3 regions of the Novosphingobium kaempferiae genome follow, and region 3 is predicted to be linked to each of the others. Evidence: predicted binding sites of a transcription regulator. Region 3 holds the regulator's gene; each other region holds the start of a gene.
What was found. The regulator LexA, encoded in region 3, represses DNA repair genes until DNA is damaged. The targets are predictions, from matches to a motif close to GTTCCNCNCTTGTTCT.

Region 1 (3,274 bases), 1.9 Mb from region 3:
CCCTTGCCGCGCAAGGTTTCGGACAGAAGCGTCCAGATCGTCCGACGTCAGGTCATTTGCGACGAACTCTCGACCGTCTGCAATTGCACCAGATCGACAGTGTCAACGTGCTTACGCGAGCACATTATCTCCCCGCCTTTTCACGCTTGGGCGGCTATGACAGGGGTGTTCTCGATCAGATTGCCTGGGGACCGAAGCGGCAGCGAAAGCTTTTTGAATATTGGGCGCACGAGGCGTCTTTGCTGCCATTCGAGATTCATCCCCTCCTGCGCTGGCGCATGGCAGAAGCGGATCGCGGCGAGGCAGGTTGGACATGGATGCGCCACTGCGCAACGGAGGGCCGGGCAGAGGCCATGGCAATGCTGGCACGCATCCGCTCCGATGGCCCTATGTCAGCCGCCGACTTCGAAACTCACAAAGGGCAATCTGGCTGGTGGGAGTGGAGTGACACCAAGCGCACGCTGGAGTGGCTGTTCTGGGCGGGGCACATCACAACCGCCACGCGTCGACGCGGCTTCGAGCGAGTCTATGATCTGCCTGAACGGGTGCTGCCCGCCGATGTGCTGGCCCTTCCAACGCCAGCGGATGACGCGGCCCACCGTGCATTGATCGAACGCGCTGCGATGGCCCACGGCATCGCCACCGAAAAGGAACTGCGCGACTATTTCCGCCAGTCTCCGGCGCAGGCGCGCCCTGCTATTGCAGCGCTCGCGGAAGACGGCATTTTGATCCCTGTCGCCGTGGAGGGAAGGCGGCATGCCTGGCTGCATCGCGATGCCCGACGACCGCGACGTATCGATGCACGGGCGCTGCTGGTCCCCTTCGATCCTCTGATTTGGGAGAGGGACCGGACCGAACGACTGTTCGGCTTTCGCTACCGCATCGAAATTTACGTCCCTGCACAAAAGCGCCAATATGGCTACTACGTCCTGCCGTTCCTGCTGGGTGACCGATTGGTGGCTCGCGTTGATCTCAAGGCGGACAGAACCGCATCGACGCTGCTGGTCCGCTCAATCCACGTGGAATCCGATGCCCCAGATCACACCCACGATGCTTTATATGTGGAATTGCGGGCAATGGCGGATTGGCTGGGGCTCGCCGAAGTAAGGGTTGGGTGATGCCGTGTCCGGCCACGTCGCGTGGCTGAGTTCAAAGCAGGCAAGACATCCCTCTCGAGACCGGTGTGCTTCCGCCGTTTGCACAGGCTTGTCCCCATACTGGACGTGAAGACCGATTCAAAGCGGTTGACCGCCGCCTGTCTGAGGTGAGAACATAAAAGGAACAAATCCGAGTCAGCGAAGTCACCATGCAACCCGTTTCCTCCCTTGTGCATCCAAGCATTGATGCCCTGCGCGCCTTGGCGACGCCGATTAACGATCATCGGGTCATGCCTTTCGGTGTCGAGACATTGGATACCCGACTAAGCTCTGGTGGTCTGCGCGCCGGGGCCCTGCACGAGGCAACTGCGCTGAGCTGCTCGCTGGTCGATGACGCAGCCGCGACGCTGTTCCTTGCCGGTATCGCCGCCCGTGAAGCCCACACCGCTGCGGCGCCGGTGCTGTGGGTCAGCTGCCGCAACGATCTCTACGCACCCGGCCTGGAGCAGGCAGGGTTAGTCTCCGCCGACGTAATTCATGCGCAGCCGCGCGACGATGCAGCATTGCTCGCCGTCGTCGAAGATGCGGTGCGCGATGGAACGCCTGCTGCCGTGGTGGCCGAGGCCAGCAAGGTCTCGATGGTCGCTACCCGTCGCCTGCAGCTCGCAGCAGCCGAGGCCGACATTCCGGTACTCCTACTCCGCCGTCACCGCAGCCGGGATCGTGACCCGCTTGCCGAGACTTCCGCAGCTTGGACCCGCTGGCGCATTTCCAGTGCGCCATCAGAACGGCTCGGCGTCGCCGGCGTTGGGCGCCCGCGCTGGTTGATCGAACTTGCGCGTCAGCGCGGCGGCGAAGGCTTTTCCCTGATCGTGGAGGGATGCGATGCGACGGGTCGTCTCGCTGTTCCTGCCGTTCCTCGCCATCGAACGGCTGAGACGGCAGGATCGGTTCGCCGCGCCGCGGCCTGAGCCGCGCGCACTCCAGCTTCCCGTCGATGATAACCCCGGTGCCTGCTCGGTTCCTCGCGGGGGTGGGTGGCGGCCGGGTGCGCGCTGGGCGCGCGAGCGGCAGATTGCAGAAGGGCAGGGGGCCGTCAGGGGCAAGGACCGCACACGCCGGGATGTCGAGCGCGAGATCGCGGCGTTGCCGTTGCATGCCAAGCCGCCGATGCGCGAACTGGGGCGACGCTCCGAATCGGCAGAGCATCCGTTCAAGCGGATGGCCTCGTCAGCAGTGTCGGAACAGTTGCACGACGCGCCGCAGGCCGCGGCCGCTCCGCTGGCGCTCATCGGCAAGGTCGGCCGCCGCGACGAGATCGTTTCGGCCTGTCCGGCGGCGAGAGCATTGGGCATCCATGTCCGCATGGCGGCAACCCATGCCCGCGCGCTCGTTTCCGATCTCGACTTCCGCCCTGCAGAGCCCGAGGCCGACGCAGCGCTGCTCGATCGCCTCGCCCTGTTCGGCATTCGCCGCTGGTCGCCGATCGTCGCGGTCTCGCCGCCGGACGGGATCTGGCTGGACCTGACCGGCGCCGCGCACCTGCATGGCGGAGAGGAACACTTCTGCCAGCGGCTGCGGGCCTTCTGCCGCCGCGCCGGTTTCACGGCGCGCATCGCGATCGCCGAAACGCCGGGCGCGGCGCATGCGCTGGCCCGCTACGGCCGCGATGACATTGCCATCATTCCGCACGGCGGCGTGCTGAAGGCGCTGTCGCCGCTTCCGGTCGCCGCGCTGCGTCTCGAAAGCGGCGCACTGGCCGCTGCGCGCAAGTTCGGCTTCGAGACGATCGCCGACCTGCTGCCTGTCGCGCGCGGTCCGCTGGCGAGGAGACTGGGGCTCGCCACCATCGACCGGCTCGACCAGGCGCTGGGAGGCAAGGCCGAACCGATCACCCCGCGTGAGGGCGTGGTTATCCCTGCGGTCGAGCGTCGGCTGCTCGAGCCGATCGGCGCGGCCGAAGCGATCGCGCAAGTCATGCACGACCTGCTGAAGGACTTGGCCGAGGTGCTTCAGCGCCAGGGGCTGGGTGCGCGCTCGCTGCGCCTGATTGCTTTACGCATCGATGGCGGTGAGCAGGTGGTGGCTATCGGCACCTCTCGGCCCACCCGCGAAGTGCCGCACCTGCTGCGCCTGCTGAAGCTCAGAATCGAGCGTATCGATCCCGGCATGGGCCT
Region 2 (3,274 bases), 220 kb from region 3:
CAAATCGGCAATCCAAAGAAGGAAAAGCTTCTCGCCCCGCCTTACGTGGATGTTGGACGGCCCAGCGTTATAGACTGAATAGACCAGTCTTCCGTGAAAGCCAGGATCCACGTGAAACCCGGATACGTTAATCAAGCCGTTCCATTTGAGCTTCGACTTCAGCGAGATGAAGCCCATACAACCAGCAGGGATCTTGACGACTTCATGCGTCAATAGAAACGCAAATTGGCCAGCAGGAATGACCAATTCCCCGCCTGATACAGGCATTTTGATGCCCGCGATGTCTATTTCCCCAGCTTCGGCAAGCTGCTGCTTGATGTTGGGGCCAGCTTCACCGAACTGTGGAGTCACGAAAGACTCATGCCCCAACCTAAGCGTATACGCTGAACAATCGATCAGCTTGTCGTCGAACGGGGTCACCAGGTCGACTTGCTTGCCGTCGCGTAGCAAGCGATCCCCGCTCCAAAAGGTCACGCTCTCACTCCGACCTACAGGCGCCCATAGAAAATGGACTTCTCTTTGACCCGCTGAAGGCGCTCCTTCACAAGCAGAGGCATAGACCACTGACGCGCTTCTGCTGCGCTTAGCGCCAAAGCGACCATTGTCGCTGCCGCGCCTTGGAGCGTCTGGCGGTAAGGAAACTCTTCAAGATGATCGAGACGCTCACACGCCGACGCCATTTCACCTGCCAATATCGCGACACGACGGGCCAACGCCGACCGTGAGGTATCTTCGATCTGGCCTATCTCAGTGACCAATGGATGGGCTCTGACGTTCAACCCATTAAGCGTTGAGAGCCCGATCACGAAAAGGTCTGTGATAGTACGGCGTAGACGAAGGTCGTCTGGATCGTTCGCAAGGTAACCTGAGTACTTCGCAAAGTGCAGCGTCATGTGGGTCAGCCGCTCTTTGACCGTCAAGCGGCTGATTTCACGATGGAAATTTTCGTCATGGCAGAACTGATCAAACTGAAGATTTTCGAATTCTTCAGCGCCAATCGACGGCCAGTTGACCATCGAGTCTGCGGCCCGCGCCGCCACCTGATTATCGGGGTGCATTTCTGCGACTCCCAGGTCCATTGAGCTGATCCCCATAACATCGGCAGTCGGCGCCCATGGCGCAAGAGTAACATTTCGTCCAGCGTGGAATCAACTTGATTCCACACCCATCGCTTGAGCTAACCAGCGATCGCGCAACTCGGTTGCAATGAGCAAGCGTAAACCCGCATCAAAGCTGATACCAGTTGTAGATGCGAGGTGCTCAAAACGCAGAGCGTGTTCCTGAGAGTGCCCCGGCAAGGTGATGCGGCGTCTCAATGAGCTAGCCCCAGGGGAGGGGAAATCAATCGCATCTTCCGGCAAAACCCCTAGATGCACAGCACGAACGATGAGGACGCTCGCCAAACTCGGAGCCTTCAATCCGACAAGGTGTGCGTACGCGGCAAAATGCCTTGCCTCTTCCGATGCCAGCCAAACCCCAGACCTTTCTTTCAGGTCATCGCCTGCGAACGCATTACGCATAACGGAGGTAAGCCTGCCCACGCTCAATCCTGTCGCCAAGCCTAATAGGCATACGTCAGCCCCCAAATGTGGGATAAAGTGTGGGAACCATCAAATCTCTGCCGGCCCATTTCCGCGCAAAATCAGATAGTTAGAAAAATAAACATGGCGCACCCGACAGGATTCGAACCTGTGGCCTCTGCCTTCGGAGGGCAGCGCTCTATCCAGCTGAGCTACGGGTGCAGTGCAGCGGCGGGTAGCAGAGGGCGGCGGGGACTTCCAGCGGCAAATTTCGCGTCGGGTGACGAGACTTGCAAGTTCCCTTTATGTTCCTATGATGACCCACATGGCCGAAGCCGATTCGCTCTCCTTCTCTCCCCTCGCTTCGCACGTCGCCGCCGATGTGGCGCGGGGAATCTCGCGGCTTTTCGCGCGCAACGGGATCTGGTGCCTGCCGGAAATGCCGCTGCGCGGAGGGCGGCGGGCGGACCTCATGGGGATCGACGCCAAGGGCCACGTCATCATCGTGGAGATCAAGGTTTCGCGCGCCGACCTGCTCGGCGACGGCAAGTGGACCGACTATCTCGACTATTGCGACAGGTTCTACTGGGGGCTTTCCCCCGCGCTCGACCGTTCGCCGCTGGAGGGCGAGGCGTTCCTGCCCGACAGTTGCGGCGTGATCGTGGGCGACGGCTACGATGCGGAAATCCTGCGCCCGGCGCCGCTGCGCCAGCTTGCCGCCGCGCGTCGCAAGGTGGAGACGGAGCGCCTCGCCCGCGCCTCGCTGCGGCGGCTGGTCACGCTGGGCGATCCGCATACGGCCCAATGGGGCAGCGACGGCTGACGCAGTTATCCGCAATTATCTTGCGCAACGCTGCAATGCACACTATGTAGCGGCCCAGCAACCGGCGTGCGGGGTCCACCCCGCCGCAATCCGAGAGCAGCGTGAGGCCACGGCGCAATGCCAAGGCCGGCCCGGACTTGCGGTTGCGACCAACCAGCTTCCTTCCTCACGCAGGGTCGCCACAACGACACCTTGCCGTGCGCGCGCCTTTCTCAAAAGCCTTCGCGCGCCCCGCACTTTTGAAAGTGACGCATGTCCTATTTCTCTGAACTTGGCCTCGCCGAGCCCATTCTCCGCGCGCTCGCAGCCAAGGGCTATACCGATCCCTCGCCGATCCAGCGCAAGGCGATCCCCTCGCTGCTCGAAGGCCGTGACCTCCTCGGCATCGCGCAGACCGGCACCGGCAAGACCGCCGCGTTCTCGCTCCCCTCGCTCCACCGCCTCGCCAACGATCCCAAGCCGCGCCAGAACGCCGGCTGCCGCATGCTGGTGCTTTCGCCGACCCGCGAACTCGCAGCGCAGATCGCCGAGAACATGCGCGGTTATGCGAAGTTCCTGAACCTCACCGTGCAGTGCATCTTCGGCGGCGTGCCGGTGGGCAAGCAGGCGCGTGCGCTTGAGCGCGGCACCGACATCCTCGTCGCGACGCCCGGCCGCCTGCTCGACCTGATCGACCAGCGCGCACTGACGCTCAAGCACGTCGAGATCTTCGTGCTCGACGAAGCCGACCAGATGATGGACCTCGGCTTCATCGTGCCGCTGAAGCGCGTCGCCGCGCTGCTGCCCAAGACCCGCCAGAGCCTGTTCTTCTCGGCCACCATGCCGCAGGCGATCGCGGAACTGGGCCGTCAGTTCATCAACGATCCGGTCAAGGTCGAGGTCGCCCCGCAGTCGACCACCGCCGAGCGCGTCGAGCAGTACGCGACGCACA
Region 3 (3,274 bases):
GCGGCTTCTTGCCTTGGCATCTCCGCTCACGATCGAGCACGTCGATGTGGAAGGCGCTCTCGGGCGATATCTCGCCGAGCCGCTCCATGCCCGCCGGACCCAGCCTGCGGCCAGCCTCTCAGCGATGGACGGTTATGCCGTCGCTGGTTTGAACCTCACCGGCCCCTGGCGTGTCGTGGGAGAAAGCGCGGCGGGTCATCCGTATATCGGCACTATCGCAATCGGCGAGGCCGTCCGCATCTCCACCGGCGCGGTGTTGCCCGCTGACGCATCGGCAGTAATTCTCCAAGAAGATCTGGCGCGCCATGGCGACGAGATATCGCTGACCGGCGAAGCGCCCGTTCCCGCAACGAAGCATATCCGCCCTCGCGGCATGGACTTCATCGAAGGCGCTGAAATCCTGCCTAGAGGCAAGCCGGTCGGTCCCGCACAGACGGCCCTCGCCATCGCGGCAGGACACAAGTACCTGCCCGTATCCCGCAAGCCCCGCGTCGTCATCATCGACAGCGGCGACGAACTTGCTGCCGACCCGGAGCACTGCGCGCCTCACCAAATCCCCGCCAGTAACGGCGCGATGCTCCTGGCTTTGGCGGGTTCAACCGCCGTCGATGCCCGGCGGATCGGCCCGGTTCCCGATACGATCAAGGCCATTACCTCCACTTTCGAGGCATCGTCCGACGCCGACCTCATCGTAACCAGCGGCGGAGCATCGGTAGGCGATCACGACCTCATCCGTCCCGCTCTCGAACGATGGGGTGCCAGCATCGATTTCTGGCGCGTGGCGATCAAGCCGGGCAAACCCATTCTAGTGGCCACGCGCGACACAAATGGCCGCCGCCAGATCGTGCTTGGACTTCCCGGAAATCCGGTGTCGAGCTACGTCACCGCCTATCATTTCATGCTACCCATGCTCCGCGCGATGCTTGGCGCTGCACAGCCATTACCGATGCACTTCACGGCCTCGTTAGGCGAACCGTTGCGTGCCAACGGAAAGCGTCGCGAATTCTTGCGCGGATGGTGGAATGGGGAAACCGTCATCGCCAATCCCTTGCAGGACAGCGGCGCACTTTCCTCCATTGCGGCCAGCAATGTCCTTATCGACCGCGCCGCATTTGCCGAAGACGCGCGGGTGAACGACAAGGTTCAAATCTATCTGCTTCAGAATGGCGGTATTGCTTAAGATCGTTTCGATTCGTTGCTTGATTGTTCCCTCAATGTTCACTACCAGAACAAACAAGGTCAGGTTTTCCCTGGTCCGGAGGTTACGAAAAGGCAGCGACAATGTTGACGCGCAAGCAGCACGAATTGCTCCGGTTCATCCAGACGCGTCTCGAAGACAGCGGCATTTCCCCGAGCTTCGAGGAAATGAAGGAAGCACTCGATCTCAAGTCGAAATCGGGCGTTCACCGGCTGATTTCTGCGCTGGAGGAGCGCGGCTTCATCCGCCGCCTGCCCAATCGTGCCCGCGCCCTAGAAGTGCTGCGCCAACCCGACAATGCCGGGACGAAGCCCTCGCGCGCCACGGCCACTAACGACGACACCGGCATCGCGGCGATTCAGCCTGCGCGAAGCGCGCCGCAGCCTGCCAATGACGTCATCGAAATCCCGCTGCACGGCCGCATCGCTGCCGGCGTACCGATCGAGGCGCTGGAAGGGCAGTCCATGCTACCTGTTCCCGCTGCGCTTCTCGGATCAGGAGAACACTACGCGCTCGAGGTTTCCGGCGACTCGATGGTCGAAGCCGGTATTCTCGATGGCGACTTTGCACTTGTGAAGCGCACCAACTCGGCGCGCGACGGCGAAATCGTCGTGGCCCTCATCCGTGGTGAAGAAGCGACGCTGAAGTATCTCCGGCGCGAATCTGGCATGGTTCGGCTTGACCCGGCCAATGCCGCGTACGAGCCGCAGATCTACGGACCGGATGAAGTCGAGGTCCAGGGCAAGCTCGCCGGCCTGCTTCGTCGCTACAATTGAAGTTCATTTGCTGAAGCCTGTTCGACCCATAGGATGAACGGGCTTCAATCCCAATTGCTGCCGCAGGTGCTTTGCCTTCATGACCGGCAGTAGTGGTGCGGGCATATGGCTTGCCTTACCGCCCAAGCCTTATGACGGCATGATATGTCGAATTGGCCGCAAGGCCTAGCGATGCGCACGCTTAACTGCCGTGTTGGGCGCCGCCGTTCGCCACCAGCCATGTTCGCCTTGCGTCTGAGCCACGGTTTCGATGCGCTGGTCTTCGATATAAACGGCAAGGCCACCGGTCTCGGCCAGCGAAGCGCGGTCGGCTTTGAGCCATCGAGGCTGGCAACTGCGCGGCAGCCATCGGTCGGCGATGACGATGTCGCTATGCTCGCAGGCGGCGACCAGGGCGCGTTCAGGCACTGCATCGCGGCCACGGGACACGAGAAGGCGACGGGTGATGCCGGAACGCCTGATCTCCAGAGTGCAGAAGTCCCGGTTGCAGACGGCGCCCGGCCAGCGGTCGAGCGGCATTGGCTCGCCTTCCATGCCAGCTTGTTCCATGAGGTTGTCCCGCGCGTAACCGCTCGCGCCATCTCGCAGGACGAAGAGGCGGCCGCCTGCAGGATCGACCAGACCGACATGACGGCCATCACCTGAAATCAGGATATCGGCAGGTGGAGCCAGCGCCAGCAGCCCCGTGCCGATCAGTGCCGGTGGCAGGCCCAGCCAACGGATTTGGCCGCTCCACAGGCCCAGCCAGAGTCCCCCAGCCACGAACAGGAGGAAGGCACCCGTTCCCGAGGCCGGAAGGAGGTTCACGGCTCCGGGTCGGGATGCGAACCAGTGCGCCAGGCCGGTGAGCAGATCGATGGCATGGCCCGCCAGCCACCACATCGGCGCACCTGCCCCGACCACATCCAGCAGGAGCGCGGCGGCCAGCAGCGGCATGACGACGAATGTCGACAGCGGGATCGCCACGACATTGGCGATCGCCCCGTACACGCCCGCTCGGTGGAAGTGGTACAGGCCGATCGGCATGAGCGCGAGGTCGATCACCACGCCGGTCAGCAGGAGCAGCCCGACATGGCGCAGCCCGCGCATCGCCAAGCCCTCGCCACGGGGGCCGAGGAAGTGCCGCACCGGCTCGGACGTCGTGACGGCGGCAAGCGCCAGCACCGCGCCGAAGCTCATCTGGAAGCTCGGGCCGGTCACCGCCTCCGGCCACAACAGCATCACGCAAAAAGCCGCGACGGCCAGCATTCGCAGCGACAGCGGCTCGCGACCGAGCGCCATGGCAGCGAGTACGAGCAGT

Region 1: the regulator LexA is predicted to act here: its motif matches at 1,268-1,283, upstream of LO787_RS15015 (ImuA family protein).
Region 2: the regulator LexA is predicted to act here: its motif matches at 1,817-1,832, upstream of LO787_RS24770 (MmcB family DNA repair protein).

What each region holds. Positions count from the first base shown of each region.
Region 1 covers NZ_CP089301.1:3,299,792-3,303,065, forward strand. Annotated here, with positions in the region: gene LO787_RS15010 (winged helix-turn-helix domain-containing protein) at 1-1,118, shown strand, start outside; gene LO787_RS15015 (ImuA family protein) at 1,307-2,068, shown strand; gene LO787_RS15020 (Y-family DNA polymerase) at 1,983-3,274, shown strand, end outside.
Region 2 covers NZ_CP089301.1:5,434,290-5,437,563, reverse strand. Annotated here, with positions in the region: gene LO787_RS24790 (dCTP deaminase domain-containing protein) at 1-474, opposite strand, end outside; gene LO787_RS24785 (hypothetical protein) at 489-1,079, opposite strand; gene LO787_RS24780 (hypothetical protein) at 1,149-1,520, opposite strand; tRNA gene LO787_RS24775 (tRNA-Arg) at 1,666-1,742, opposite strand; gene LO787_RS24770 (MmcB family DNA repair protein) at 1,846-2,343, shown strand; gene LO787_RS24765 (DEAD/DEAH box helicase) at 2,596-3,274, shown strand, end outside.
Region 3 covers NZ_CP089301.1:5,215,160-5,218,433, forward strand. Annotated here, with positions in the region: gene LO787_RS23660 (molybdopterin molybdotransferase MoeA) at 1-1,180, shown strand, start outside; gene lexA (transcriptional repressor LexA) at 1,282-1,974, shown strand; gene LO787_RS23670 (ComEC/Rec2 family competence protein) at 2,140-3,274, opposite strand, start outside.